Regions from separate parts of the Brevibacillus sp. SKDU10 genome, predicted to be linked through region 2. Evidence: riboswitches for the same ligand, from Rfam matches in the RefSeq annotation. Region 2 holds a riboswitch; each other region holds the start of a gene.
What was found. A riboswitch is a leader RNA that binds a small molecule or an ion and turns the genes downstream of it on or off. The one in region 2 is predicted to bind S-adenosylmethionine.
Positions count from the first base shown of each region.

Region 1: another riboswitch for S-adenosylmethionine. It lies ahead of AYJ08_RS00475 (aminotransferase class I/II-fold pyridoxal phosphate-dependent enzyme); the one in region 2 lies ahead of AYJ08_RS08830 (DUF1722 domain-containing protein).
Region 3: another riboswitch for S-adenosylmethionine. It lies ahead of AYJ08_RS04780 (sugar ABC transporter substrate-binding protein); the one in region 2 lies ahead of AYJ08_RS08830 (DUF1722 domain-containing protein).
Region 4: another riboswitch for S-adenosylmethionine. It lies ahead of metH (methionine synthase); the one in region 2 lies ahead of AYJ08_RS08830 (DUF1722 domain-containing protein).

Region 1 is NZ_LSSO01000002.1:86,577-94,393, reverse strand. Features, by position in the region: gene AYJ08_RS00490 (nitrite/sulfite reductase) at 1-1,293, shown strand, start outside; gene AYJ08_RS00485 (DUF3906 family protein) at 1,384-1,590, shown strand; gene AYJ08_RS00480 (aminotransferase class I/II-fold pyridoxal phosphate-dependent enzyme) at 1,748-2,914, opposite strand; gene AYJ08_RS00475 (aminotransferase class I/II-fold pyridoxal phosphate-dependent enzyme) at 2,911-4,074, opposite strand; SAM riboswitch class I at 4,173-4,281, opposite strand; gene rplT (50S ribosomal protein L20) at 4,410-4,769, opposite strand; gene rpmI (50S ribosomal protein L35) at 4,871-5,068, opposite strand; gene infC (translation initiation factor IF-3) at 5,093-5,602, opposite strand; gene AYJ08_RS23225 (hypothetical protein) at 5,713-5,919, shown strand; gene thrS (threonine--tRNA ligase) at 5,948-7,817, opposite strand, start outside.
Region 2 is NZ_LSSO01000138.1:79,256-87,072, forward strand. Features, by position in the region: gene AYJ08_RS08805 (copper amine oxidase N-terminal domain-containing protein) at 151-1,206, shown strand; gene AYJ08_RS08810 (cupin domain-containing protein) at 1,378-1,890, opposite strand; gene AYJ08_RS08815 (methylthioribulose 1-phosphate dehydratase) at 1,947-2,606, opposite strand; gene AYJ08_RS08820 (2-hydroxy-3-keto-5-methylthiopentenyl-1-phosphate phosphatase) at 2,603-3,280, opposite strand; gene AYJ08_RS08825 (2,3-diketo-5-methylthiopentyl-1-phosphate enolase) at 3,277-4,491, opposite strand; SAM riboswitch class I at 4,579-4,708, opposite strand; SAM riboswitch class I at 4,933-5,056, shown strand; gene AYJ08_RS08830 (DUF1722 domain-containing protein) at 5,067-5,729, shown strand; gene mtnK (S-methyl-5-thioribose kinase) at 5,754-6,980, shown strand; gene AYJ08_RS08840 (GNAT family N-acetyltransferase) at 7,103-7,684, shown strand; partial or broken gene AYJ08_RS08845 (multidrug ABC transporter permease) at 7,721-7,817, shown strand, end outside.
Region 3 is NZ_LSSO01000068.1:36,954-44,770, reverse strand. Features, by position in the region: gene AYJ08_RS04800 (C40 family peptidase) at 1-403, opposite strand, end outside; gene AYJ08_RS04795 (mandelate racemase/muconate lactonizing enzyme family protein) at 400-1,491, opposite strand; gene AYJ08_RS04790 (ABC transporter permease) at 1,594-2,595, opposite strand; gene AYJ08_RS04785 (sugar ABC transporter ATP-binding protein) at 2,597-4,090, opposite strand; gene AYJ08_RS04780 (sugar ABC transporter substrate-binding protein) at 4,171-5,253, opposite strand; SAM riboswitch class I at 5,396-5,506, opposite strand; gene AYJ08_RS04775 (branched-chain amino acid ABC transporter substrate-binding protein) at 5,578-6,798, opposite strand; gene AYJ08_RS04770 (ABC transporter ATP-binding protein) at 6,865-7,662, opposite strand; gene AYJ08_RS04765 (ABC transporter permease) at 7,668-7,817, opposite strand, start outside.
Region 4 is NZ_LSSO01000008.1:20,825-28,641, reverse strand. Features, by position in the region: partial or broken gene metH (methionine synthase) at 1-2,494, opposite strand, end outside; SAM riboswitch class I at 2,604-2,703, opposite strand; gene AYJ08_RS22695 (YjcZ family sporulation protein) at 2,899-3,021, shown strand; gene AYJ08_RS22690 (YjcZ family sporulation protein) at 3,074-3,172, shown strand; gene AYJ08_RS01325 (hypothetical protein) at 3,431-3,907, shown strand; T-box leader at 3,962-4,226, shown strand; gene argS (arginine--tRNA ligase) at 4,432-6,144, shown strand; gene AYJ08_RS01315 (hypothetical protein) at 6,283-6,702, opposite strand; gene AYJ08_RS01310 (deoxyribonuclease IV) at 6,759-7,604, opposite strand; gene AYJ08_RS01305 (PAS domain S-box protein) at 7,656-7,817, opposite strand, start outside.

The sequences.
Region 1 (7,817 bases), on a different contig from region 2:
CATTGGCTGACTACACCTGATCTCCCTGATATATTTGATCGCTTAGAGCATGTAGGATTATTCTCTTATGAGGCTTGCGGAGATGTTCCGCGTACAATTGTCGGCAATCCGCTCTCAGGTATTGACCCTCACGAACTCATGGATACCGAACCCCTAGTACAACAACTGGAAGAGCATTTTTTATTAAATCCTGAATTCTCAAACCTCCCACGCAAATATAAATTATCCATTTCAGCAAATATCTATAATACCGGCCATGCAGAGATAAATGATCTCGCTTTTACGCCGGCCTCTAAAATCATACATGGTCAGGAACAGATTGGCTTTCATGTCTGGGTAGGCGGCGGTTTGTCAGCCAAGCCTTATCTAGCAAAGCAGCTCCCTATCTTTGTTTTGCCCACAGAGGTTGTAAAGGTAGCAGATGCTGTGACGCGTATTTTTCGAGATTATGGTTATCGCGAAAAGAGACATCAGGCTCGTCTTAAATTTTTAATGGCAGATTGGGGTCCTGAAAAATTTACTGAGAAATTACTTGAATTGACTGGGCCATTAGAAGAGCGCGGAGACGATCGGACAGTTGGCTGGAATGCAGGCTACTTTACTGGTGTCCATAAACAAAAACAGCCCGGTTTACATTATGTGGGACTATTATTGCCTGTGGGACGACTCACTGCTGAGGATTTAGCCGAGCTGGCCGATTTAGCCGATCGTTATGGAAACGGCTCGATACGGACTACCAATTCCCAAAATATCATCCTGCCAAACATTCCCGATGAACATCTGGATTCCTTGCTTGCAGAAGCCTTACTTACACGTTATTCCCCGACCCCACGAACATTTATTGGGCACGCTGTTTCCTGTACGGGCAATGAATTTTGCAATCTGGCAATCGTTGAGACAAAAGCGCGGATGGCTTCTATCGCTCACTGGCTAGATGAACATGTGGAAATCGATACCCCCATAAGAATTCACATGATCGGATGCCCCAATTCGTGTGGTCAGCAACAGATCGCCGATATTGGACTACAGGGCTCTTTGGTTAAAACAGCAGAAGGAACAGTGGACGCCTATGATTTTTTCGTCGGGGGCAGTCTTGGTCCAGATGCCCAATTTAATAGCCGTTTAAAAGGGCGTGTTGTTGCTGATCGAGTAGCTCCTGTTATCGCTCAGCTAGTGGAATTGTTTAAAACCAACCGTGAATCGGGAGAAAAGTTTCACCAGTTCGCTCGTAGGTTCGGAGTCGCTAACATTCAGGAGCATTTTACACAGATTATTGCAAGTGTGAATGTGTAGAGAATACTGGTTGATTAGCTAGAGTCATCTAATGCGGGTATTGTTAGAACGCTCATTTAAGCTCAGCAAGTATGAAAAGAGGGGAATATCATGTATCTATATCATGTCGAGATTGTAACAACTGAGGAAAAAAATCTGGTAGCTGCCGTTATTGCGGAAACGGAGGAAGCAGCCTTTCACACCGCTCATGCTCTTACCAAGCGACAATTCCACCCAACTCCCACTATAAAAACTAGTACCTTACTTGAAAAAAAGTATATAGAAAAAGGGAAAGGATACGTGTTTGCTATTTCCTAACACAAAAAGAAATCCAGCTAAATCTGATAGGAGGTCAGAGAGAGGCTGGATTTCTTTTTGCTTTCATTGCTTTTTTTCATACATGATTTACCCTATTTTTAGTAAACAGAATGGTTTACTCCGATAAAGCCAAACTTTTTACTACGTTTCCTCATCCCTACACATTCACCTGCTCCTCTATGCTCTCCCCCGCCTTCAAGCCACACTCTAGGTCTGCCAATACGTCCGTTACATCCTCTACACCAAGCGATAGCCTTACTAATCCATCTGTAATGCCACGCTTTTCTCGCTCCGCTTTCGGCATCGCTGCATGTGACATCTGCGCTGGATAGGATAAAATACTCTCCACTCCGCCAAGGCTAACTCCTACGAGAGCATATTGCACATTTTCAAATAAAGCCTTCACCCGCGCTCGACTTCCCAAGTCAAACGAAAGCACAGCCCCGTGTCCATTTGCTTGGTTCTCCTGAATTTTGTGACCAGCATGAGTCGGCAAACCCGTATAATAGACATTTTTGACCAAAGGATGCTCTGCTAAATGGTCTGCTACAATTGCAGCATTTCGGGTTGAAATATCCAAACGTGCCTTTAAGGTTTTTAAGCCCCGCATCACTAGCCAGCTATCCTGTACGCCAAGAATGGCGCCAAATCCATTTTGAATCGCATATAATTTTTGTCCTATTTCCTTTGTTTTTGTCACTGCCAGACCTGCAACCACATCACTGTGGCCACCGATAAACTTGGTTGCACTATGCAACACAATATCAGCTCCTAACTCCAGCGGTCGCTGGTAGTAGGGAGTCAAGAAAGTATTGTCCACGATCGTCAAAAGCCCGTGTCGTTTCGCAATTGCAATAACCCCACGCAAATCAGTCACCTTCAATGTCGGATTGGAGGGTGTTTCTAAAAATATGGCCCTCGTGTTGGGTTGAATCGCTGCCTCCACTAAAGACAGTTGAGTTGTATCCACAAAGGTCACTTCAATTTGCATCCGTTCGAGCACGGTTGTTAAAAAGCGAAACGTCCCGCCATAGACATCCTCGGCCACTACCAAGTGATCGCCACTTGAAAATAAAAGAAATACGCTGGAAATGGCAGCCATTCCAGATGAAAAAGCAAATCCCCGCTCTCCCCCCTCTAACGCTGCAATCGTTTCTTCTAACGCCTGCCGCGTAGGGTTCCCTGATCTTGCATAATCGTAGGTACCAGGCTGATCAATATCTTTTTGATGAAAAGTAGAGGCTTGGTAGATTGGGATGCTTGAAGCTCCCGTTACACGATCCATTCCACACGCACCATGAAGGATTTTGGTTGCAAAGTTCATCGGATACACTCCTCTATTTGTAAACATTTATCCAAAGCAAAGGTTAGGTCAGCAATCAAATCTTTTGGATGTTCAACTCCTACTGACAGACGCAACAATCGGTTGCAGACTCCTACATGCTCCCGTACTTCTACTGGTATATCTGCATGTGTCTGTGTTGCGGGATAGGTGCATAAGGATTCTACACCGCCTAGGCTTTCTGCAAATGAAATCACTCGTAATTGCTCTAAAAAGATAGCGACCATAGATTGTTCCTTAATGCGAAAGGAAACCATTCCGCTGTAGCCACTTGCTTGTTTAGTCTGACTATCATATCCCGGATGAGTAGGTAATCCAGGGTAAAAGACTTCTGACACCGCTGGGTGTGTTTGCAAAAATGCAGTCACAGCAAAAGCATTTGACTGATGACGCTCCATGCGTAATGCCAATGTTTTTAATCCACGTATCACCAACCAGCAATCCTGCGGGCCAAGCACTGCTCCTATAGAATTATGCAAGAAACCAATCTTTTCGGTCAGATCAGCACCCTTCGTCACGATCAAGCCAGATAGCACATCATTATGTCCAGCTAAATACTTCGTAGCACTGTGAAAGACGATATCTGCTCCTAACTCCAACGGTCGCTGATAATAGGGGGTCATAAATGTATTGTCAACAATGGATAGCAATTGATAGCGTTTGGCAATATCAATCATGCATCTCAAATCTGTAATTTGCATCAGGGGATTGGTAGGGGTTTCTATGAACAAAGCGCGTGTCCGGCTAGTAATAGCAGCCTCCACTAGCTCTGGCTGACACATATCAACATACGTGCAGGTTATACCGTATCGTTTCATGATTTGCTCGAATAATCGATATGTCCCGCCATACAGATCGAGCGAAACAACCAAATGGTCGCCGTAGGAGAATAAGCCTAAAATGGTTTGTATCGCCGCCATTCCGGAAGAGCAGGCAAAGCCACCGTCTCCTCCCTCCAAATCAGCGATTGCTTCCTCAAGTACCGCTCGCGTCGGATTAGCCGTCCGCGTATAATCAAAACCTGTGCTTTCCCCCAATGCTGGATGTCGGTAAGCTGTTGTATGATAGATCGGAAAACTGAGCGATCCTGTTGTTTTGTCTTTCCCTACCCCGATTTGTGCCAAACGTGTGTCAATATGCATCCTGATTCCACTCCTCTATCTCGCCTTATTTCCAAACAAAAAAGCCCTCTTTCGATGAAAGAAGGCTTTGGCTACGCAAAGAAATCCGTAAGCAAACCTTCTCATCTTTCAGAACAAAATTGTCCTGCAGGAATTAGCACCATCTTGCAATAAACAAGTGGTTGCCGGGCATCAACGGGCCAGTCCCTCCGCCTCTCTGGATAAGAAGTCATGCTATTCAATTTGTGTTGATTCTAAAATTATCAGACACTTTAAACGATGTCAAGTGGTTTTCTTTCGCATCAATCAAAAAAGGCTGCCGAGTAAATTCGACAGCCTTTTCTAAAAGAACGGTATTACGCGTTCAATTTGCTTTTAGCAACTGCAGCAATGTCGTTGAAAGCTGCTTTATCGTTAACAGCTAGATCAGCCAACATTTTGCGGTTTACTTCAACGCCAGCTAGTTTCAAACCGTGCATTAAACGGCTGTAAGAAAGACCATTCATGCGAGCTTGTGCATTGATACGAGTGATCCACAATTTGCGGAAGTCGCGTTTTTTCTGACGACGGTCACGATAAGCGTACATCAGGGACTTCATAACTTGTGCATTAGCGGATTTAAACAGACGGTGTTTAGAACCAAAGTAACCTTTGGCTAATTTCAAGATTTTCTTATGACGACGACGTGTCACAATGCCACCTTTTACTCTTGGCATAATCAATTCCTCCTGATCTATAGCATGGCGGTCTCTATATCGACGCTTATGGGGCTCATGCTAGAAAATTTTTCGTTGCGGAAAATGAGCAGAAATCAATCTTACAAGTAAGTGATCATTTGCTCAATGCGTTTTTGGTCTCCTTTAGAAACCATTCCACCTTTGCGAAGATGACGCTTCGCTTTAGTGCTCTTGTTAGCAAACAAATGGCTCGTGTAAGCAGAATCACGTTTCAAACGACCGCTACCAGTCTTTTTGAAGCGTTTTGCTGCTCCACTGTGAGTTTTCATTTTAGGCATTGGGAAATCCTCCTGTCTCGTATCCTATTTTTCCGATTTCGGAGTTGGAGCTAAGATCATAATCATGCTACGACCTTCAATTTTTGGTTTGCGTTCAACCGTTGCTACTTGTTCACAAGCGGCTGCTACACGTTCCAGCACCTGTTGTCCGATTTCAGAGTGGGTAATTTCACGACCACGGAAACGAATCGTACATTTCACTTTGTGTTCTTCACCCAGAAACTTTAGCACATTGCGAAGTTTCGTTTGGAAATCGTGTTCCTCAATGTTAGAGGAAAAACGAACTTCCTTCAGCTCAACAATTTTTTGATTCTTGCGAGCTTCTTTCTCCTTTTTCGATTGCTCATACTTGAACTTACCAAAGTCCATGATACGGCAAACGGGAGGTTTTGCTGTAGGAGCTACGTTTACAAGATCTAAATCAGATTCTTGTGCAATACGTAATGCTTCTCTTAGTGGTACTACACCTAGTTGGTCACCGTTAGCACCAATTAAGCGTACTTCTCGAGCACGAATCGCCTCATTTACCAACATTTGATCCTTGCTAATGATTTGCCACCTCCATAGTCTTTCGAGAGCAAAAACGGATAATAGAAAAGCTGGTCTTGCATAGTTGAAAGCTTTTCATAAGCATGTGGCGATCAATGATCATCAACCGCCACATACATAAAAATGCGGACGCTATAGCGCCCGCATTTAATCTCACCTTTAGCAAAACAACGAATCAATCGGAGGCTTTGCATACGTTAGACCCGTCAACTGTCCAGCTAGACGTCGATTCAGGTGAGAAGCTGGGCGCTTCTGCTTCAATCTCGAAATGTGAAGTTATCACACCCAGTAATTTTACATAACAACTAGGTATTTGTCAAGCTTTGCATCTTATTTTCTCTCTAAAATCTCGTTTTGAAGATGAGCCAACACTTCAGCAACTGGCTTGCTGCCTAGATCGCCTTCTCCACGTTTGCGTACGGATAAAGCTCCCTCTTCCATCTCTTTTTCCCCGATAACCAGCATGTACGGGATTTTTTGCATTTGAGCTTCGCGGATTTTGTAACCAATTTTTTCATTACGAGAATCCAGTTCAACACGAATACCTGCTTGCAGCAATTGCTTGCGCACTTCCTCTGCATAAGGAACATGCACTTCGTTAATTGTCATCAAACGCGCTTGGATTGGTGCAAGCCAAGTTGGGAACGCTCCACCATAGTGCTCCACCAAGATACCAATAAAGCGGTCAAGTGAACCATACATAGCACGGTGCAGGACAACTGGACGATGCTTTTCATTATCCTGACCAATATAGCTTAGGTCGAATTTCTCAGGTAATTGGAAGTCTAGTTGAATCGTTCCGCATTGGTGACTACGTTTCAGAGCATCTGTAATTTGGAAGTCAATTTTAGGACCATAGAATGCCCCATCGCCTTCATTGATTTCGTATTCCATTCCTAGCTCATCCAATACGTTTTTCAGAGAGTTCTCTGCAATTTCCCATAGCTCATCAGAACCCATGGAATCCTCTGGACGAGTAGATAGCTCTACACTGTATTTAAAGCCAAATACGCTGTAGATTCTATCAATAAGTTGGATCATGCCTTTGATTTCTGCTTCGATTTGATCAGGACGAACGAATACGTGTGCATCATCCTGACAGAACGTACGAACGCGTAACATACCATTTAGTGCCCCAGAGAACTCATGACGGTGCACCTGCCCAAATTCGGAATAACGAATCGGTAGATCGCGATAAGAATGCATCTCGTTTTTATAAATCAGCATGTGCCCTGGACAGTTCATCGGTTTAAGGGCAAAAGTTGTATTGTCTACTTCAGAGAAATACATATTCTCATGGTAGTGATCCCAGTGACCAGATTGCTCCCATAAGCGTTGGTTCATCATGAATGGTGTACGAACTTCCTCGTATAAAGCTAGGTCCTGCAAACGACGTGAGAATTGCTCTAGCTCGTTGCGGATCGTCATACCATTTGGCAGATAGAAAGGCATACCTGGTGCTTCTTCAGAGAACATGTACAAGCTTAGTTCTTTTCCCAATTTACGATGATCACGTTTCTTCGCTTCTTCTAAGAAGTGCAAGTGTTCATCTAGTTCTGCCTTTTTCGGGAACGCTGTGCCGTATACGCGTTGTAATACTTGGTTATCCGAGTTACCACGCCAGTAAGCACCTGCTACACTCATCAATTTGAACGCTTTGATTACCCCAGTGGAAGGCAAATGTGGTCCACGGCATAGGTCAAAAAATTCACCCTGATGATACATTGTAATGACGGAACCCTCTGGTAAATCACGAATCAATTCTAGCTTCAAATGATCATTTAATTCACCAAAGATGCGTAATGCTTCTTCACGACTTACTTCTTTACGCTCAATCTTTAAGTTTTCCTTGATGATTTTGTTCATTTCAGCTTCCAATTTGATTAAATCCTCAGGAGTTAAGCTAACAGGGATATCCATGTCGTAGTAAAAACCATCTTCAATAACAGGACCAATCCCCAATTTCACATCGTTTCCAAATACACGCTTTACTGCCTGAGCTAGCAAATGGGCTGTACTGTGGCGGTATACCTCTAGGCCATCCTTAGTATCTAACGTCACAATTTCCACGTTTGTATCTTCATGAATAGGTGTAGTTAAATCTACAACTTTTCCATTTACTTTTCCTGCTACCGCTTTTTTCTTCAAGCTGGTGCTAATGGACCCTGCAATATCTTCAATTGTTACGCCCGCTTCGTAT
Region 2 (7,817 bases):
AACCAAGATCCGATTCACTAACAATCGGGTTTTGGTTTTTTTATTTTTATTTTTTTTATCTTTTCCTGAAACGTTTGTGAAAAACACCTCGTCAAAGAGTGTGAATCAAGCAAAATGGAAATTTTGTTAATGAAAATGGAGGTATCCACAATGAATAAAACTTTTAAAATGTTAAGTGCTGCTCTGGTTACCGCTGTGGTGGCTACCAGCTCCATTTCAGCTTATGCCGCTACTCCTCAACTAACACAAACAAATCTTGTACAGACAAAACCAGCATCTAAACATGCTATTTATGTAAATGGTAAAGTAGTCGATCAGAAGCTAGACGTATACGCAAATAAACAAAATGTACTAATGATTCCTTTGCGTACCATTTCTGATCAACTAGGCTATAAGGTTACCTGGAATGCAAAAACGAAGAGTGCTGAGTTGCAAAAAGGAGCGCAATGGACAGCAGTTGCGGTGGGGAAAGATCAATACAGTGTAAATAAAATGTATGTGCAGTTAGGGTCAGCTCCCGAGTCAAAAGCAGGAGTAACCTACGTGCCAGTTACCTTCTTTGATAAAGTGCTTCATCAGCAAGTAATTGTTGAGGAGGATGGGACAATAAAAATTGGCGAACAAGCTCAAGGGGTTACGAAAAAAGGCAGTATTACGAACATCTCTATTGACGAAAAGGATGCTTCTCTTAAAGGGGCTATCATGGTGAATGGATTTACAAACGGTGTGCGTTTAAACATCACAGACGAGACAAGCATCGTTAATCAGGATGGTAAAAAGCTGACCATAGCTGATTTGAAATTGGGTCAAGAAATTGAAGTGGAGCACGGTCTGGCTATGACTATGAGCATTCCGCCTATGACAAATGCAGTGAAAATCGTGGTAAATGATAAAATGGCTACTCCTGAGGTTTTAGGAACGGCTGGTGAAGTCGTTGAAGCGAAAACATTAACAGATGGAACCATGCAGGTAGTGATTAAAGGCGAGAAGCTAAATGACCAATCCTTTGAGATGATTGCGCTAAATCTAGCAAAAGATACTCCGATTATCGACGCAAAAGATAATAGTCCATTAAAAGCAGAGGACTTGCGTAAAGGGACGAAAGTCTATGGATTCTATGGTCCTATGACAACAAAGAGCCTACCAGCGATTGGGCAAGCGATGAAAATTGTGGTTGAGCAGGAGTCTTTGATTCAGCCTAGATAAAAAGCTACAGCCTAAGTAGATAGCTACAGATGCTATGCAGCTCGTGGCTTGAATAGGGAATATAAAAAACGCTTGGACAGATGATCCAAGCGTTTTTTTATGCTATGGAAAACTAGGCAATAGCTTAAGGGTAAGCTTTCCCTATTTTCTTATGTTCGCTTAATACAGCTCCTAGTAAATCGCTTCCCAACCAGCAGGAGTTACAAACAGACGAATCGCAATAATTTTCCGATCCTCCATTAAGGTAAAGTAATGACGATAGGAAGAAGGAACAGAGATTAAATCGCCGGGGGATAGCTCTACATCAAAGTAGCGACCGTCTGTGCCTAAAATGGCAAAAATACCATGACCATCTACGCAAAAGCGGACTTCATCATCCGTGTGATGATGTTCTTTGACGAAGTTCTCTAATTTTTTATCTAACTCTGGCGTTTTGTCACTTAGGACAATGACGTCTGCTGTGGTGTAGCTGCGGCGTTCGCTAATATCTTGTATCTCTTTTTGGAAGGTATCTAAAATTTGCTGTTTTTCAGCATCAGTTGGCGCGTAATTATTTCGTAAAGCAGGATCTAATTGATCTACACCCCAATATTCATAGATAACATCCTGCGAGTTTAAAAAAGCCTGAACGGCCTCTCTATCCTCAATATATTCATTGGTATCGTGAAAACGTACTTTTGCCATGAAGAAGGACCTCCTAATGTTGTAATCTTATGAATTATTTATTTAATCAGACTAAATTAAATGGCAATACCAGACGCTTTTGCAGATAAATTACCTACTTGCAATAAGCGCAGTTGATATTCAAATAGAAATTCAAAAGCTTCTATATGTCTTTTTGCTTCAAAATCATTACGACCCCAGGCATATATTCCGTGGTTGCGGATTAACACGCCGGGTACATCAGGCTTGATCGCCTCTTTAATAGCCGCTGCTAAAGTAGGGATATCTGCATAGTTTTCGACAATCGGGACGTTAAGAAGAGCATTTTCCTCCCAAATGCCTAGTCCTTTGATTAATTCCTGACCATGAATAGTAAAGCTTTGCTTTTGCGCATACACCTCGGAAATCACATTGTTGGCAATCGTGTGTACATGAAAGCAAGCGCCAGCATCAGGAATGCTTTGGTAGACAACAGCATGCACTAATGTTTCCGCAGAGGGCTTCAAATTGGTAGGCTCTACAGAATTGCAATCGCCGTCAACGATCAAGTAATCTTCTGGCGATAGTTTGGTTTTATCTTTGCCACTGGCGGTCACAGCAAATTGTAAGGGTACATCGCTGATTTTAATAGAGAGGTTTCCGCTTGTGCCCGGAAACCAATCTCTTCTGGCAAACGTTAGCTTTACCTCATCTAATTTTTTAAAAGCGGCGGTGCGCTGTTCAAGTGTTGTTGTCATAGCACAATCCCCTCCTGTTTGGCCCTATTGGCTTTAATAATTGAAATCACATCATAAAAAGTAGTAAATGGTTTATGTGATAAATTTTCTTCCTTACATTTTTCTAGCAGGAAGGAACGGGCAATGACAAAATCAGCAATTCGAGACCCTGCCAAGTCAGTGATACTATCCCCAATGACAACACGTGTATAGCCGGTAGCATCATAGCTTCTAATAATGGTAGTTTTACACATTCCACAATCTGTTTGGCAATGCTCATCGCAGGTATGCGGCCACGTAATTTTTATTCTCTCTTTGCTAAAATCACTGCCATTACAATAAATCGGGCCATCGAGCTGAAACGGAGCAAGAATCGGATGAACAAAAAAATCTATACCTCCGCTTGTAATGAGCAGAGTCACGTTTTCTTGCCGGCAATAATCCACAAACTCTGCAAAACCAGGGCGGATGCGGGCATTCTCTACAGCAAATTGAGTGATTTCATGCTCGAGTGAAGAGGGAAGCAGGGAAAAAAGCTTTCCTACGCCTTCTCTAATGGATATTTGTTGCGTCAAAATTTGTTCGGTTAACTCTTCCCAGCCCGGGGGATGAAAGTGGCGCATGATTGCCACGATATTGTCTTTTTCCGTAATCGTTCCATCGAAATCGCAAAAAAGCACTAGCTGTTTTGTCATGCAGAACCTCCCCATTTTTCTAGCGCAAGTCGCAGTTCATTAGAGTCGGAAGCTGCTGCTGCAAGACTGATTCCATTCACGGATGCATCAATAGCGGCACGGAACGCTCGACCGCCTGCTGTTGCTCCGAGTGGGTGTCCATGAATGCCGCCGCCTGCGTTAACAACCTGATCTAGGCCAAAGTCGGCGTACAGTTGTGGAACCAATCCGGGATGAATACCCGCTGATGGAACAGGGAAGGCAGATTGCAAGGTACCGTATTCCTCAACTAAATGATTAGCTAGCTGATTAGCCTCGCTCTTATCTAGTGCCACATTTCCGTATGGAGAAGGGAATAACACTAAATCAGCCCCGGCTAAACGCAATAGATTACCGAGCAGGAGCGGAGCGGCTATGCCGTAATCAGGACTAGGATAATAGGCGCCAGCGAGTGCGGGATGTGCCATGATTGGCACTTGAATGTCTGGATCTTCTGCTAGACGTTGCAGGAGATCGAAGCCAAAAGCAAGTGCATTAAACAAAAGGCAGGAAGCACCTGCATCGACAGCTTGCTTCGCCCGTTCAATAAGCTGTGAGCTAGGTCCTGTAAGGTTAGCGGCATACAAGACAGGCTTACCGGTTTGTGCTGCAATTTCATCTGAGATGGCTTTGAAGCGTCTGATGCGTTGGATAAATGGAGCTTTATCATCAGCAAAGAAAATTTCGTCATCCTTAATCAAATCAAGGCCGCCTTCTGCTTGGGCACGAAACTGCACTTCTAGTTCCTCTAGTGACAAACCTGTGCATGACTTAAAAATACTCATTAATAAAGGACGATCATGCACACCGGTTATTTCCCGTATTCCTTTTATGCCGAATTTTGGACCCTGAAAGCCTTGTAAAAAAGAAGGAGGAAGCTGAATGTCTACCAGCTTGATTTTTCCGTCCATTGATAGTTTGCCGAATATCCCTGTAAGAAGAGAAGGGATATCCTGTGTAAAGCATATTGTTGGATAACTGATCGTGATATAACCTCGTGTTTCACCTGATGAGGTGGATTCAAGAGGAGATACATCTGCTACTTCACCTAAATAGGGGCGCAGCTGCTCCTGCTTTGCCAGAGGAAGGTCCGTCCATGAGCCTACTGTCATACCAACTGCAATGCCTTCCGCTTTTTTTTGTAAATCCTTTGCTTGGGTTAAATAGGTTACGAGGATTCGATCTGTACTCATGGATGACCTCCTTGTAGGTAGAGAATTTATCAACTAAAAACGCCCCCTTCAAGAGAAGGAGGCGTCCGATAGACAGATCATCTTCTTCTCTTATCTCTCACATAAATCAGTACAGCACGATTATGTGTAGGATTTAGCACCGTTTCGCATCGTTTATCCCGATGCGAGGGTTGCCGGGCATCATAGGGCCAGTCCCTCCGCCTTCTCTCAATAAGAGCTAGGTAATTGTTGTAATTGTCAAAATAGAAGCTGTTTCTTGGAGATCATCTTATCCCTTTTTGTAACATGCGTCAACCCTTTTTATAAATAAAAACTGAGTTGATTAAATTGTTTGACATAACTGGCTTACCTGTGTATATTTCTACTAACGATTCATTTATGAGGCTTTAGCTACGCAGGATAGGAACCTGTGTTCACCTACAATTACATATACTTATGGATACCTTATCCAGAGACGGTGGAGGGACTGGCCCGATGAAACCCAGCAACCGACACATAGCCGCTAACCTGGCATGTGCACGGTGCTAATTCCTGCAGAGACATTTAAAATTCTGGTAGATAAGGGGGAACGTTTTATGAATATGGCATGTCAAAACGACCTCTTTTCTTCGGAAAAGAGGTTTTCTTTTTCTTTGGTAAGCAAAGCATGGTGTGAACAGATATGGGCAGAGCATAAGTATTGGGTCATGATGAGGTGTTACCAAAAATATAAGCAAATATCACAAGCATTTCGGGATCAAGTAAAAACGTCTCGCGAAACAGGAGAGCGCGATTGGAGTATATTTGCAGAACAGTTATTACATGAATTTCAGAAGATGCGAAAACAGCCTATTGATTCAGGCAATGCCTGTAATGCCTTGAGTCATGCATTCGGTCATCTGCGCGGAAAACTTACGGAGCAAGAAAGCGGCTCCTGGCATGTCTTATTGCAAAGGAACTGGGAGGAAGCCCATCGTATATTGTTCTTGCTTGCTATGGAATATGGTGATGATTATTTGTCGCGGTCTCGCATATTTTCACCGGAGGCTCCTAGCAGTCATGCATGGATTCGGTTTCGCGGCAAGGATTTTTTTATTGCAAAGGATTTGGGGCAGTGGAAGATTCTTGAGCCATGGGAAGTTTGGGAGCGAGTCGGCGTGTATCAAGTTAATCTATTAACCAAGTATCGCTTATTAGCCAATCTAGGAGGAATCGTCCATCCCCTGGCACATTACGATCAATACATCAACCGATACTAGAGTGGGAAAAGGAGAGGAAAAGATATGGGGTATCAAGCGTTATCGGTTCAAGAGTCCATTTTATACGTACAGAATCAGGGAACGATTTTTACACAAGATGCGTCTCTTGTTAGCCGAGAAATTGGTGATGGCAATTTAAATTTGGTTTTTAGAATAACGGATGAAGCGACCGGTAAAAGTGTCATTGTGAAGCAGGCTTTGCCTTATGCCCGCGTGGTTGGCGAATCATGGCCGTTAACGCTGGACCGATCTCGGATTGAAGCAGAGGCGCTCAAAATTCAGCGAGAGCTGGTAGGGGATTTAGTACCTGAGGTATACCATCACAATTCGGAGCTGGCTTTGACGATTATGGAGGATGCAGGTGATCATAAGCTGCTTCGTACAGGCCTTATTGAAGGAGAGATATACCCGCATTTCGCTAAACATATTGGAACTTTTCTGGCTCATACCTTATTTTTTACCTCTGATCTTGGAATGAATCCTTTTGCTAAAAAGGCTAATGTGAGCAGGTTCATTAATCCAGAGCTATGTAAAATTACGGAAGACCTTGTATTTACTGATCCTTATGAAGACCATGAGACCAACAATTTTAATCCGCTTATCCGCCAAGACGTAGAAGCAATATGGGGAAATCACGCATTACGTCGAGAGATTGCTAAGCTAAAATACGACTTTTTGACACGAGCAGAAGCTTTGTTGCATGGTGATCTGCATACAGGTAGTATTTTTGTCACCCAAACAAGTACAAAGGTGATTGATCCCGAGTTCGCTTTTTATGGACCAATAGGTTTTGACATCGGGGCTGTAATAGCTAATCTTGTCTTAAATTATGCAGGTCAGCACGGTCTCCAAGCGGACATAGAGAAACGGGAGAAGTATCGTTTTTATTTATTGGATACAATAGAAAACGTCTGGAATGAGTTTGTATCGCAATTCGTTCGTCTGTGGCATAAAAAAGCGGAGGAGCGTAGTGCGCATGTTCCTGATTTTTGGCAGGATTATGTATCTCAGGTCTTACAGGATACGGCAGGATATGCTGGGTGCAAAATCCTAAGACGCGTGATTGGACTGGCAGGTGTAGCTGATTTAAATAGAATTGAACAAGAGGAGCTTCGAGCAGAAGCCGAAAGACTTGCATTAGAGATCGGCCAATCCTTCATTCTCAATCGTAAGCATTTTGCAGAAATCACAGATATCACGGCGATCGTGCGAGAGATTACCGTTGAACGGGAGCAGGTCCTACAAAAGTAAAGTGGCAATCAAACAGAATCATCTGCTGTCCTACTAAACAGGGCAAGCAGGTGATTTTTGTTTTTTAGAGAATTATTGTTCAATCTATTGCATCAAAAAAGGCCAAAAAAAGGGGGAGAAGCATGAAAAATATCGTCATATCACCTGATTTGGAGCTAAAGGAAGTTCGCATTGAGGATGCAGCAGTCACCTTTGCTTTAATAGAAAAAAACCGAGATTATTTACGGGAGTTTTTGCCGTGGCTAGATAATGTGCGAGATGTAGAGGATTCGGAAAATAATATCCGTATTGCGATTCAACAGGCAGCAAATATGCAGGGAACTCACTATTCGATTTGGTATCGAGGCCAACTTGCAGGAAGAGTTGCCGCCAATTTTATCGAATGGAATCATCGTAAAACGGTAATTGGCTACTGGCTGGGGGCTGAATTTCAGGGGAAGGGCATCATGACCCAAGCAGTCGAGGCATATGTTGATTACTTGGTTTTTGGGAAGTGGAATTTACATCGGGTAGAAATTGCAGCCGCTGTACAAAATGAGAAAAGCCGTGCTATCCCGGAGCGGCTAGGGTTTCAATTAGAAGGAATTATTAGAGGAAATGAATGGTTGTACGATCATTATGTGGACCATGCTGTATATGGAATGCTACAGCAGGAATGGAAGCAGCGAAAAAAAGAGAGGGAAGCTAGGAGTCCCATTTTATAATTGACTGAATTTTGAGACTTGCAAGGGGAAGGTGGTCAATTGATCTCCTTTGCTCGAGCATTAGCAGCAAATCCAGGTATTCTTGTCTTGGATGAAGCAACAGCTAGTATTGATAGTGAGACGGAATCGGCGA
Region 3 (7,817 bases), on a different contig from region 2:
GCCCTTCCTTTTCAACATACAAGCACGCCTTATTGACTTGTACGACCGCAATTATCTGTTCTGGTGTGGGAACAGGCCAATTCACCAGAGCCAATTGAGCACGAGGCATCCAGCCTGGATAACCCTTCTTATTTTTTAGAGTAGGCTGGTCTCTGACAAGGACTTTTACCCAATCCCCAGCCTCTTCCTCTACGTGAACAATAGTTCCAAACAAAACCTGTGTCTGTGTCTTGTTTGCCTCACAAAGCTCCAGCCGTTCGAGATAGCCAAGATCATTCAACCACTCAGAGAGGTGTGTTGGATTTTGTAGGGCAGGCAGATCTAACTCACGTGGAGATTCAGGAGACGTCCAAAGGGTTGCTACATTTACACTAACAACATACTGCTGTTCATATGTACTCATGTGTGTTCTACCTCCAGCACATCAGTTATACCTAGTCCGGGAGCATCCGTTAGCTTCATGCAACGTCCCTCATACACGACGCCACCTTTCACCGTATCATGCTGTAGCATTAATGGAGCATCGAAGTCAAAGCGAGTAATATTTTTCTTACTTGCGGCAAAATGAGCGGCTGCCGTGATACCCAAACGAGTCTCAATCATGCTCCCCACCATACATTCTACGCCACATAACTCTGCCAATTGATTCATTTGTTGTGCTTTATAGATTCCGCCTGCTTTCATTAATTTAATATTGATAAGATCAGCAGCGCGTGTGGTTAATACAGCATAAGCCTCCTTGGGACCAAATACACTTTCATCAGCCATAATCGGTGTATCCACATGATCTGTTACCAGCTTTAGACCTTCAATATCATGTGCTTTAACTGGCTGTTCCACCAATTCTATAGCCAATCCCATCTCTTCCATCTTGCGTATCGAGCGAATCGCTTCCTTGACCCCCCAGCCCTGATTAGCATCCAGTCTAATTTTGACCTGATTGCCTACACGGTTGCGAATTTCCTGAATACGAAGGATATCATGTTCAATATCATCTTTGCCTACCTTAATTTTTAACGTATGAAATCCAGCCTGCAAATAGGAAACGGCGTCCTCTCCCATCTCTTGAGGAGAGTTCACACTAACCGTATAATCCGTCTCCATACTGTTTCGGAATCCTCCTAAAAACTGATACAACGGCATTTTGGCTTTTTGTGCTACTAAATCATAAATAGCCATATCAACTGCTGCTTTTGCACTATAATTGCCTACCATACAGCTATGGAGCGTTTGAAAAATATCTTCATAGTTAGACAAAGATTTTCCGACTAATCGTGGACGGATGACATGCAGGATAGCCCCCTCAATGCTTTCAAGACTATCACCAGTGATCACCACAGTTGCTGGCGCTTCACCAAATCCATGGCATCCAGTATCGGTCGACACCTTTACAATAATCGATTCTGAAGTAATTACCGTTCTCAAGGCTGTTTTAAAAGGTTTAATCAGCGGCACAAATTGACGTCTGATTTCTATGTCAGTAATATTCATGAGGAACCTCCAGTTATTGGAATTATGGAATACTTCAGTAAACTTCACGTTAAAATAATAAACGTAGTATACCAAAATTATCTGGGTTCGCCCATTCAAACCTTAGCTGGAACGATGTCTCATCTGATAGTACGTAGCGGATAATGCAAAAATAAGCACAGTGCCTTTTACAATATCATGTGCATAGTAAGGCAAATTCAGCATGGTCAAAGCGTTCAGAAGTACACCGATCAGTACAGCACCTACAAAGGTCCCTCCGACATTTGGTTTGCCAGCTCCTAACACAGAATAGCCAACAAATGCTGCCGCAACCGCATCCATTAACAAAGGGGCACCTCCATCTACCTGCCCAGTCCCGATACGTGCCGTCATTAGAACTCCTGCCAAGCCACAAAAGAGTCCTGATAACAAATAAGCTAAAACCCGATAGCGATCAACTGGAATTCCTGATAGACGAGCCGCTTCCTGATTGCCACCAACTGCATAGAGTAAGCGGCCGTAACGCGTATAATGCAGAAAGATATACACCAAGACAACAGCTACTATCATGATAATCACTGAGATGGGAATGTTAGCTATCGTCCCCTGGCCAATTTTCAAAAAGGTTGGAGATATAACTCCTGGAGCTGTTGTCTGATCGGGCATGACCATGTTGGAAGTAATGGAATACCCTTTTGTATATACCAGATGAATTCCTTTCACAATGTAGAGAGCCGCTAAGGTAGCCAGCAAATCAGGAATTCTCACTTTTACTACCAGAAAAGCATTACATAATCCAATCAAACCTCCTATAACAATCGGTACCAAAACGGCTAACCACACGCTTTGTTCAAACCAGACCATGATAGAGGCTGACACGACAGAAGCTAGTGAGACGATAGAGCCTACTGACATGTCAAAGCCATTGACAATAAGAGTAAACGTAACTCCAATAGCAACAAGCGTAACGATAGAAATGGACTGTAAAATACCAGTAATATTGTTAAATGTGAAAAAATACTCATTTACTATGCTAAACAAAACGATGATAAACGCAATAAAACCTAATGTTCCATATCGAAATAGAAGATGTAAAAGCTTATCTTTAGCTGTTCCTTGTGCCATACTACTGTCCTCCGCTCGCGTAATACATGATGGTTTCCACTGTTGCTTGTGATCGGCTTAGTTCTTTAACGAAGGACCCGTCGTACATGACCAAAATGCGATCTGCAATCCCTACAAGCTCCTCGAACTCACAAGAAAGATACACAATCCCTTTTCCATTTTTAGCCAAATTGCCGATAATTCTATAGATTTCTGCTTTCGCTCCCACGTCAACACCCTTCGTCGGCTCATCCAGAATAAAGATATCGGCTTCCGTAGCCAGCCATTTCCCAATCACTACTTTTTGTTGATTTCCTCCACTTAATGAGCTAATAGGCAACTGCGGGCTAGCTACCTTGATCTGTAATGCTTGAATCAGCCCTTTTACCGCTTCATTTACTAACAGCGAGCGCAAGAAACCGAATCGACTATAGTTATGAAGGGTAGTCATTGTTAAATTAACAGCTACGGATTCTTCTGCCATGATGCCTTCTCGCCTACGCTCTTCGGGAATCAGGGCAATCCCCTCATCAACAGCTACTTTTGGCGATGTACATTTCAGCTTTTTCCCTCTTTTGTGCACTTCTCCTGAGATCAGTGGGTCAGCTCCAAATAGAACCCGAGCTAATTCCGACTTTCCTGCCCCCACAAGACCTGCAATCCCTACAATTTCACCTTCATGAACCGTAAAGGAAAGGTTGCGTACTTGTGATCCAGCCACTACATTTTTACACGCAAGCAACCGCTCTCCTATTTTGACCTGCTCTTTGGGATATTCCTGAGACAATGCCTTTCCTAGCATACTGGTAATAACCTCATGCGGATTGGTCTCTTTTGCATGCTTGCACAAGACTAGCTCCCCGTCTCGTAAAACCGTAATTCGATCACTGATCTCAAAGACCTCTGGCATTCTGTGAGAGATAAATACGATTCCAATCCCCTGTTCCCGCAATTGTTTGATGATCTGGAATAACTGCACCGTTTCTGCTTGACTTAAAGGAGCAGTTGGTTCATCTAAAATAATAATTTTAGCCTTTTGAGCAATCGCCTTAGCTAAAAGCACCAACTGCTTTTCGGATAACGTTAGTTCCTCAACCTTTTTTTGCATAGGGATATCAAGTCCTAGCCGCTTGAGTGCTTGGGCTGCTGTTTCCTCCAAGCTTCGCCAGTTAATAAAAGGAGAGCGTCCCCTCTCTACAAAGCCCTCCAGCAGAATATTCTCCGCTACGCTTCCATATCCAATGAGTGCTGTATCCACTTCCTGATATACACATTGGATACCATGTGCCTTGGCGTCCTGCGGCTCGGTCAGACTAACTTCTTTTCCATCTATGACAATTTGGCCAGCGTCTAATGCATAAGCACCTGTCATGATTTTCATCAACGTACTCTTACCCGCTCCATTTGCCCCAAGCAAAGCATGAACTTCACCAGGCCTTACAGTAAAATCCACACCGCGTAAAGCTGGGACAGAGCGAAATGCTTTTTTGATCCCCTTCATCTCTAATGCTGTCAACGTGTCTCTCCCCTTCTATGGGCGGATTTTACAAGGGGTCTGGCAACCTCTATGCCAAACCCCATTCTCCGCTACCTTTCCTATTGGCCCTGTGTGCTCGTGCCCCATTCCTTCACGTACTTGTTCAAATCTGCCATTTTCACAGGCTCCTTAGGCAATTGTTCACGTGTGATTAGCACAGGGTTCAAGCTTACCTTATCTGGTACCTGCTCTCCCTTCAGCTTCTTAAATAAGTATCGTGCCTGTACCCGTCCAATATCAGAAGGGTCTACGGCTGCCGTTGCAACCCATGGTGAATTCTGATCTTGCAGCATTTGCAAATCCTCATCGCTCATATCTATGCCGTATACCTTAATTTCATTGCGTCCAGCCTGCTGTATCGCGCGTGTCGCACCTTTGGCAAATTCATCCCAAGCAGTCCAAACTGCTGTGATATCTCCTTTGTTTGGATACTGCTTCAGAATCGCTTCCATTTGTGCCTGCGTATCCAAAGCCGTGTTGGCAGAAGCTGATCCGAATGCAGCCATTTCGTTAAAGCCTGGATTTTTGTCCATAAATGCCTTATAAGCGATTTGACGACGTTCCATTGGAGTAAAACCAGCTACCCATATCTTCACAATATTTCCTTTGCCACCTGTGTCTTGTGCCATTTTGTTTAGTGTTTGTTCAGCCAATTTAATATCATCTTGCTCTACTACTGTTACTCCCGGAATATCTAATCCTGTATCAAAAGCTACAATTGGAGTCTTTTGAGCCAAGGCCTTTTGAACACCTGGTGCTAAGCTATCTGCACGTCCATGATCCAGCAAAATGCCATCAAATTGTTGGGTAACAGCCGCGTCCAGATGTGAAGCCATTTTAGCAAGGTCATTATCCCCGCTTAAAACTGTCAGTTCTCCCCCCAGCTTCTCTACCTCTTCCTTCACACCTGCAATATATTGAGATGAAAACGATCCAATATTAAATTGCACCACCAGCGCAATTCGCTTTTTCTTATCTGTCGTAGGTTGACCCCCAGCAGCTTCACTACTTGATGCTGACACATTATCGGCTTTTGATGTAGAAGTTGTAGAGGTTGCACCACAACCGCTTAGCACACCCCCTATTAGAAAGAATATTGCGAATAAATAGACAAAACCTTTGTTAATTAGACCTTTCATCATGTCTCTCCCCTTTTTCATTTATCTCTTTTTGTGAAAAAATGTACAATTACATTGGTTCATTCAAAGCTGGGTTCTACTCGATGATATAAAAAAGCCCCTTTTCCTAAGAAAAGAGGCTTGTGTATATGGAAACCCACTACGCCTCTTATCTCTCAGGTTTCCCTGCAGGAGGTAGCACCTTGATGTCTTGTCAAACAGACATTAGGTTGCCGGGCGTCATCGGGCCAGTCCCTCAGCCAACTCTTGATAAGAGAGTATTTTAAATTTTGTAACGTTTTTTCTTACAACAGATATTACACCTGGGTCCTTATCCATGTCAATAGATTATTTTGCTTCACCTTCAAATTTCTTTGAACCGCCTGCATAGTTATAAATAAACACCTGAGCATTCTTATTGTCACCTTTATCATCGAAAGAAACATGTACAAACTGTCCTTTAAAATCTTGTGTTTTGTGAATGGCTTCGAATACTTGAGCACGAGTTGGCTTTTTGTTGCCATTCGCTTTAGCCGCCTCCTCAATCCCATTGATAGCTACAGCCATGGCATCGTAGCCAAACGAGGTAAATATCCCCAGCTTTTTGCCTGTCGAGCCTTCAAATTCCTGTATCCATTTCTTCCCTTCTTCTGTTGCTCTTACGTCACCAACAGTGGAGGTAAACACGACACCCTCTGCTGCAGGTCCCGCAATCGTAAACATCTCAGCAGAATCAAGACCATCAGCGCCCATAAACACACCGGTAAACCCTTTTTCCCGCAACTGCTTAATTAAAATTCCGGCTTCTGCATAATAACCGCCAAAATAGACCATTTCCGGCTTCTTCGCTAACACTTGGTTCACCACTGCACTATAGTCCTTCTCACCAACAGTCAAGCCTTCAAAACCTAGAACGGTAACACCATCCTTCTCAAATTGCTTCTTTACTTCATTGGCTAAGCCTTGGCCGTACGCTTGTTTATCATGAATGACCATCGCATTTTTTACATGCAAGGTATTTTTTGCATAAATAGCCGCTTTTCTTCCTTGTTCGTCGTCGCGTGCACAAATACGATGTGCTACTTTTTTACCTCCCTCAGTAAATTCGGGCCCTGTTGTAGAAGGCGATACCATGACCAAACCAGCTTTTTCATAAGCTGTTACAGCAGACAAGGATGAACCCGTAGTCACGTGACCTACAACCGCTACTACATCGTTGTCGTTAATCGCCATCTGTGCGTTAACAACACCTTGTTTAGGTTCTGCTTGGTCGTCTAAAGGTTTTAATTCAACGTTAAGACCTAAGTCTTGTAATTCCTTCTGCTTTAATTTTAGTGCATATTCGGCACCTGCTTTGGCGGAGTCACCATAATCTGAAGCAGAACCTGAGAGCGGACCAACTAACGCAATCACAATCTTGTCTCCACCTGCTGCGCCACTCCCTCCCTCACTCCCCTTCTGCTGTGAAGTGCCTGATGTCGCATTATTGCCTCCTGCACACCCTGACAAAGCTGCTCCAGCCAATAAAATTGAAGATACGATTGCAAGTGATTTTTGATTTACTTTCATGTCTTGTCCCTCTTTCGCCATTTACTTGGTTGAATGTTCTGAATATTTAAAAATACAAGAGGCGGCTTATGCTAAAATGTATCGATCTTCTGAAAAAGCTTCTCCGCCTCTTGCCTCCTCAAACGCCTGTAGCAAGTCTTTTGTTGTCATTTGTGCTTTCGTCTCTTGGGGAAGATCCAAAATAATCCGCCCCTCATGCAGCATGAATAATCGATTTCCCATATGCAGGGCCTGTTCCATGTTATGAGTGACCATGAGCGTAGTCAATTTGTTTTCTTCCACTATTTTTTTGGTCAAATCAACAATTAACTGAGCCCGTTTTGGGTCCAAAGCAGCCGTGTGTTCGTCCAGCAGTAATAATTTAGGATTGATAAACGTAGCCATCAGCAAGCTCAACGCCTGACGTTGTCCACCAGATAGAAACCCAACCTTGGTTTTCAAACGATTTTCTAATCCTTGGTCTAATATTTTCAGCTTCTCTTGAAAAAACGCTCTTTTTTTATTGGTTACACCCAATGAAAGCGTACGGTGACGCCCACGAGAATAAGCGATAGCCAAGTTTTCCTCAATTGTCATCTGTGGAGCTGTACCTGCCATTGGGTCTTGAAATACTCGTCCAATCAAAGCGGCTCGCTTATGTTCACCCTGTTTCGTTACATTCTGCTGATCAATAAAGATACTTCCTGTATCAGGGATGATTCCACCAGATATCGTATTCATCAAAGTAGATTTTCCTGCACCATTGCTACCAATCACTGTCACAAAGTCCCCGTGTTCGAGTTTTACATGTATGTTGTTAAGGGCAATCTTTTCATTTACGGTATTTGGATTAAACACCTTGGTGACATTGGTTATCTCTAACACGATCATTACCCTCCTTTCACCGTTCTCCCTATTTTCCAAACACCCTTCATGATGTTCGGTAAGATTAGAGCAATGATTACAATAATTGCCGTGATCAACTTCATATCGGACGCAAGGAAACCCTGCCGCAGAGCAAACGCAATCACCAGTCGATA
Region 4 (7,817 bases), on a different contig from region 2:
TATTAGCTAGGTCCAGGCCATCCATCGCATCTTTTGCGTATAAAACGATGCCTTCATATTCAGGAGCAATTCGATTTGTCGTAAATTTACGGGTGAGCGCCGCTCCTCCAACCATCAGCGGTACATCAATGCCAGAGCTTCGCAAATCCTGCGCAGTAATCACCATCTGCTGCGCTGATTTTACTAATAAACCTGAAAGACCAATTGCATCTGGTTTTTCCTGATGACACGCAGCAATCAACTGCTCCGGTGCAACTTTAATCCCTAAATTAACTACCTCATAGCCATTATTGGATAAAATGATCTCCACTAGGTTTTTACCTATATCGTGGACATCGCCTTTAACAGTAGCTAACAAGATTTTTCCTTTTACGGTTGACTCAGACTTTTCCATATGCGGTTCCAAAAAGGCAACTGACGCCTTCATGACCTCTGCACTCTGCAGCACTTCTGCTACAATCAATTGGTTCCCGTTAAACAGGCGACCAACCTCTTCCATCCCTTTCATAAGTGGACCATTAATAATATCAAGCGGCTCATATTTTTCCAAAGCGAGGGTTAAATCTGGGGTTAATCCGTCCTTCGAGCCTTCCACCACATAATTAGCTAAACGTTCTTCTAACGTCAGATTGGATACCTCTTTTACAACCTCTTTCTTTTTCTGCCGATAAAAATCAGTAAACGTTGCTAAGGTTTCATCGTTTGTATGAAATAACAAGTCCTCTGCCAGCTTGCGTTCCTCTTCAGAAATCGAAGCATAACGTTCTATCTTTTCGGTGTTAACAATCGCGTAATCAAGCCCGGCTAATGTTGTGTGATATAAAAAGACCGCATTTAAAACCTCACGACCTGCCGGGGGTAATCCAAAGGAAACATTGCTCACACCCAGAATTTGTTTAGATAATGGGAAATGTTGTTTAATAAGGCGGATACCTTCTATCGTTTCCTGTGCTGAACCAATGTATTGCTCATCGCCTGTTCCTACCGGAAATACAAGAGCATCAAAAATAATGTCCTGCGGATTAATTCCAAACTGATTTACCAACAAATCATAGGAACGTGTAGCTACCTCCAGCTTTCGTTCACGAGTGATTGCCATTCCCGCTTCATCAATGGTCCCGACAACCACGGCCGCTCCATATTTATGAATCAATGGTACAACCTCTTCAAAACGATCTAGACCATCTTCTAGATTAATCGAATTAATGATTGCCTTCCCCTGAGAATATTTCAAGCCCAGCTCCACTACCTTTTTATCCGTGGAATCGATCATCAACGGTGCTTTTACCTTTCTGCTTACGTATGGAAGAAATTTCTCCATATCCTCGTACTCATCACGGTCAGGGTCTGCTAAACAAATATCTATAACAGCGGCTCCTCGTTTTACTTGTGCCCGTGCTATGTCTGATCCTTCCTCGAATTGGCCAGCAGCAATCAAGTCACGGAACTTCTTAGATCCAATCACGTTGGTACGCTCCCCTACAAAAATAGGGCGATTGTCGTCCTCAACATAGAGCACCTCAATGCCTGATACAGCAGCTGCATGAGACTTTTTATTTTCTCGTGGTGTAATACCTTGCAATGCTTCGTGTAGCGCACGAATATGCTCGGGTGTGGTACCACAACAACCACCCGCTACGTTAAGCCATCCCTTTTCCGCAAATGCTTTCATTTTCATTGCTAACCCCTGCGGTGACTCGTGATAATGACCATTCTCATCAGGTAAACCTGCATTGGGATAACAACTGATTCCACACAAAGCCAGATCAGATAAGGTTCGTAAATGATCACGCATGAACTCCGGACCTGTCGCGCAATTCAGACCAATCGTGATCGGTTTGAGATGTTCAATCGACACGCAAAAGGCCTCGATGTTTTGACCTGCCAGAGTCGTGCCCATCGGTTCGATTGTTCCAGAAATCATGATAGGCAGCTCATAGCCAAGCTCCTGAAATGCCTGACGTATGCCAATGCCGCCAGCTTTTACGTTCAATGTGTCCTGCGAGGTTTCCAACAGTAATACATCTACCCCACCTTCCATCAATGCTTTAGCCTGGCGATAGTACGCATGAATTAATTGCTCAAATGTAACGCCCCCTGTTAACGAAAGGGTTTTCGTAGTGGGCCCCATAGAACCTGCTACATAACGTGGCCATGACTCCGCGCTAAATTCATCTGCTACTTCTTTAGCAATACGTGCAGCCGCCAGATTAAGTTCATAATCTCGATCTGCTATGTCATACTCTGCCAAAACAACATCTGTTGCTCCAAATGTGTTTGTTTCCACAATGTCAGCACCTGCTTCAAAATAGGTAGCATGAATATGCCGGATGACATCTGGTCTTGTTACATTCAATAGTTCGTTGCAGCCTTCATATTCCTCACCGCCAAAATCGTCCGCTGTGAGATTAGCCTGCTGTAGCATCGTTCCCATTGCACCATCGAGTATCAATATTTTTCGTGCTAGCTGCTCTTGCAATGTTGGTTTGTTCATCCCCCATACCCCTCCGTAATCTCCATTAGACTTGGCAAATAAAAAAATCCCCTTCCTGCCTGAAAGCAAGAAGAGGATTACTTATGTTCGTTAAGTAGGAACTTATCCCCTCTTATCTTTCAAGGCAAACAGCCCTGCTGGAATTGGCACCTGATCTATCGGTTGCCGAGGCATCTTCGGGCCAGTCCCTCCGCCTCTCTAGATAAGAGAAATCATATTTAGTTAGAAATCAATATGACGCTTTGTTCATCTTTTGAATACAGGTATCTTAACATTCAGATATTATTGGCGTCAATGGATTATCTCCCAATCTTTTATTTTTTTATAGCCTGCTGCCCAATTTTGCTTTCCCTAGGCGTAAGCCCACACCAGATAGACAGATATGTATAGACTGTAGAATAACAATGCGAAGGAGGAATTGCCAGATGAGTACATCGTTTTGCGGTAACTGGGGAGGCGGGAGTTTTTGCTTCATCCTAGTGTTGTTCATTCTGCTGGTAATCATAAGCTGCGGCTGCGATAACTAGCAACGAAGCAGCGACACCTTCAAACATATAACCATTAAGGAGGAATTCTTTCATGAGTACATCTTACTGCGGAAATTTCTTCGGTGATAATTTCAGCTTCATTTTAGTGCTGTTCATCCTACTGGTCATTATTTCTTGCGGCTGCTGCTAAAATATAAGAAGCTCTTTCACCGGCAAACCTGAATTCGGTTACGCTCTTTTTTATCTGTGTCCACCTCTACATGATTCTACAATGTTTCATACCTCCATAAGGAAACCAAAAAACATTACTCAGGTTTGTACACTCACCAATATAGGAGAGGGGAAGGGGCAGGCACATGCCCCTTTCATCTCTTATCCATTCCTTCCTTCGCTTGTAGAGATAATGAACCTTTGCTAGGATAAAAAGGAAGATAGATGGAGGTTTTTCATGGGAAACAAACTAGCATATTTACATACATCTGTGTTTCAGGGCCCATTGATTCCAGTAAAGGTACTAGAAGAGACGGACTTTGAGATCTACACTGTCGTAAAACATCATGAGAGTGAACAGCACTATTTGCATTACCAAACTTGCCACCTTGATCTTATGGCAGGAGGTAATCATGAAACCTATGAATTCTATCTTCCTTTATCCACTGATCAAGTCGTGGGTCTTTTATTTGGTGAGGAAGCATATCATTATCCTGAATGTTGGCGTACCGCATATTGGCGTACGGGAAAAGATGATCGTTTATTAGCATTTGACCCTACTGAAAATTTTTTGAATGAGGAAGAAGCAAGAGCAGAACGTGCGCTCCTTGATTCCTTACGGCAATACAAACAACTATTCGCCTCTGCCGCTGATAAAGAAGCCCTTACCAAATATTATTTTCCACAATGGGATCAGCAAAAAAAGAACCAATGATAAACCTTGCTTGCTAGAATGCCTTTTGTTGGGTATACTAGACGCTATATAGCCATGTACTCGATGATGAGGAGAGTAATGATGGTTCGTGCTACTAGCGAGTCAGGATTGGTGGAAGCCTGATAGAACGGCCATGATGAAGCGCACCTCGGAGACGCAGCTTGAATCTTGTCTATTGACAATGTATAGAGCTTGCCGGGTTTGCCCGTTACAGCTATCAAGCAGGTTTTTTCCAATTACGATCATTTATTGGTCTAATTGAAAAGAACAAGAAGAGTGGCACCGCGGGAGTATGATAAAATAACCTCTCGTCTCTTTACGGATTGATTTTTACTGATATCTATCCAAAAGAGACGGGGGGTTTTTTGCTGTTGTTGCTTTGAACAATCTTACGCTGTATCTAATCAAAGCGCTCTGTGCTTGTATACCCTATGGTTATATTTATGATGTATCCCACTTCTCCACGGAATGATTACATATTCCCTGAAAATTTATGTTGATTAAAAAGAAAGGATGAAATAAACATGAATTACAAACAACTAGTAGCTGAACAAATCTCTGCTGCTCTAACTGAAATGGGCGTAGAGGATTTTTCCTGCGAACGTGTCCTTGGCATGCTCGAAACTCCTCCTAACCCACAAATGGGTGATTTAGCCTTCCCTTGCTTCCAATTAGCTAAAGCTCTGCGCAAGGCACCACCAATGATTGCAACGGAGCTAGCTTCTAAGATTTCTCTGCCTTTCTTACAGGATGTACAGGTGACAAATGCATACATCAATTTGTTTTATAATCAAACCAGCGTTATGACCTCTTGTATTAAAACGATTCTAGAGCAAGGGTCTGCATATGGTGCAACTAATGTTGGTGCTGGTAAAAAGGTACCAATCGACTTATCTTCTCCAAACATTGCTAAACCCTTCTCGATGGGGCATTTGCGCTCAACCGTTATCGGGAATGCACTTGCAAACATCATGGAAAAGCATGGCTATCAGCCAGTTCGCATCAATCACTTGGGGGACTGGGGTACACAATTTGGTAAACTGATTGTTGCCTATAAAAAATGGGGCGATGAAGATAAAGTAAAAGCTGAGCCTATTAAAGAATTGCTCAAGCTGTATGTACACTTCCATGAAGAAGTAGAAAACGATCCAACACTGGAAGATCAAGGTCGTGAATGGTTCAAGAAATTAGAGGACGGCGATCAAGAAGCCCAGCAATTATGGCAATGGTTCCGCGACGAATCCTTACAAGAATTTAAAAAGATCTATGAATTAATGGGCGTATCCTTTGACTCCTTCAATGGAGAAGCATTCTACAATAATCAAATGGATCGCGTTGTTGATTTATTAGAGGAAAAAGGATTGTTAACAGAATCCGAAGGCGCAATGGTTGTATCTCTGGATGAGTACGACATGCCTCCTTGCTTAATTAAAAAACGTGACGGTGCTACCCTTTACGCAACCCGCGACCTTGCTGCTGCTTTGTATCGTCATGAGCAATATGATTTTGGAAAAGCATTATATGTGGTTGGCGGAGAACAACGCCTGCATTTCCAACAGCTATTTAAGGTCTTGCTAAAAATGGGCTATGACTGGGCTAACAATATGCATCATATTCCATTTGGCATGATGTTAAAAGACGGTAAAAAAATGTCCACTCGCAAAGGGAAAGTCGTTCTGTTGGAAGAAGTATTGTCTCAAGCAATCGCAGATGTACTTAAAGTAATCCAAGAGAAAAATCCTTCTCTTGCAAATAAAGAACAGGTTGCTCGCCAAGTTGGTGTAGGTGCCGTTATCTTCCATGACTTGAAAAATTACCGTTTAAACGATGTCAACTTTTCCTGGGAAGAAATGCTTACTTTTGAAGGGGAAACAGGGCCTTACGTTCAATACACTCATGCCCGCGCTTGCTCTCTATTGAAAAAAGGTGGGTACCAGCCAGGAGCTGTAACAGTAGTAGATAAAGCTCTAGAGGGTCCAGAAACATGGGCAGTCGTTACTACTCTATTGCAGTTCCCAAGCATTCTGGAAAAGGCTCGCGATCAATTCGATCCTTCGCAGATTGGAAAATACGTAATTGATCTGGCTCAAACCTTCAACAAATTCTACGCGCATGTCCGCATTGTCGCAGAGGATGAACAAGTAAAACAAGCTCGCCTACAATTGGTAGCAGCAGTTATTGTTGTACTAAAAGAAGGACTCCGTCTATTGGGATTGGAAGCTCCTGAGGAAATGTAAGAAAAATAAGGGCCCCTAACACAATGGGCGCCCTTTTATTTTTGGTAAAAAATTCATCAAACTCATCATCAAAAAAGGAGGGCTTTCCCTCCTCTTTTTAATCATGCTTTACCTAAACGCTTCTCATCTATGTTCCTTTTACTCTTTTTCGTTTATTTTCGGTTCAATAGCTGGTTTTGGTGTCGAAAACCAAGCTTTTGCTAATTGCTCAACCAGCTTTTTCGGTAGGGAAACGGGCTCTATTTTTACAGTTCCAATAGGGTCAACACCACGATATAGCATTGCCTTATCATCATTAGGGTCTGACATCGTTTCTAAAATCAGCTCGTCGATTTTGCCAGCCACTTTCCATTCCATAATCATTAGCTCATATTCTTCTGGAGCTAATTCAATGTAATCTTCTTCTGTAATATCTACAATTGCATAGCCATCTGATTCAATTTCTGCTTCTAAGACCTTGCCATTTGCTTCTTCATAAAGTTTTAGTTCATTAATGTCAGCTAAATTTTCTTTGATTTTATCAAAGCTGTGAATGGTTACTTTAATTGTGCGTGTCATAATATCTCCTCTGTCTCGTAAAATCCGTTCTGAAATACGGTCCCTCTAATCATATCCTACTGTGGACTTGCAAACAATTGTTTGACAAAAGCGATTTCTGACTTATGCCCACCCGGTCGTTCTTCAGGCGTTTCTAAAAATAGGGGAACCTCACGAATAACCCTACTTCTAATCAATTCGCCTAGCCTATCAGCACCGATCTCTCCCCAACCAATATCAGCATGACGATCACGATAAGAACCGGTAGGATAGCGAGAATCATTGAGATGAACGGCCTTCAAATGAGTAAAATATCCTAATTCCTCGCCTCGCTTCTGCACCTCTTCCCAATTCCCTCCTGTCCATAATCCACTTGCAAAGGCATGGCAGGTATCGAAGCAAAATCCGACAAGCTCGGGTCGATTGATCAATGCACGCACTTGTACAAGCTCTTCTAATGTCATCCCCATCTTATTTTTCTGACCAGCATTATTTTCAAGTAAAAGAAGTGCATTACCTGTCCAGCCTTCTAAAATTTCATTTAACGAACGAATCATCAATTGGTAGCCAAATAACGGATCAGGGTGATTTCCTTTATATTGCCCAAAATGAACAACAACGCCAATCGAGCCACATGCGTCCGCAATCTCCAAATCATTGCGTACGGAAGCCACCATTGCCGCTTGTTCCTCGCTTCCCTCTGTACACAAATTAGTCGGATATGGTGTGTGGGCAATCGAAATAATCCCGTTTTCCTTGCAAAAATCACGACATTGTTGGGCATCCTGTCTTGAGAATGATTTGATTTGTAAACTGCGCGGGTTTTTAGGAAAATACTGATAGCAAGTCCCTCCCAAGCGTTGCGTGATCCGTGCGGCTTCCGTATATCCCTGACGTACGCTTACATGACAACCGATGTGCAATTTCTCGCCTCCCTTCCCTGTTTCTCGTTGCTAGCTAGTCAGCATTATTTATTATTGTTTCAGACTTGATAGAGGTACATTCACATGCACTGTTGTTCCTTGATTGATCACACTGTCAATGAGTATGGAGCCCTGATGATCCCTGATGATTTTTTTACTAACCATAAGGCCCAGCCCTGTTCCTTTATCCTTTGTAGTATAAAAAGGCTCACC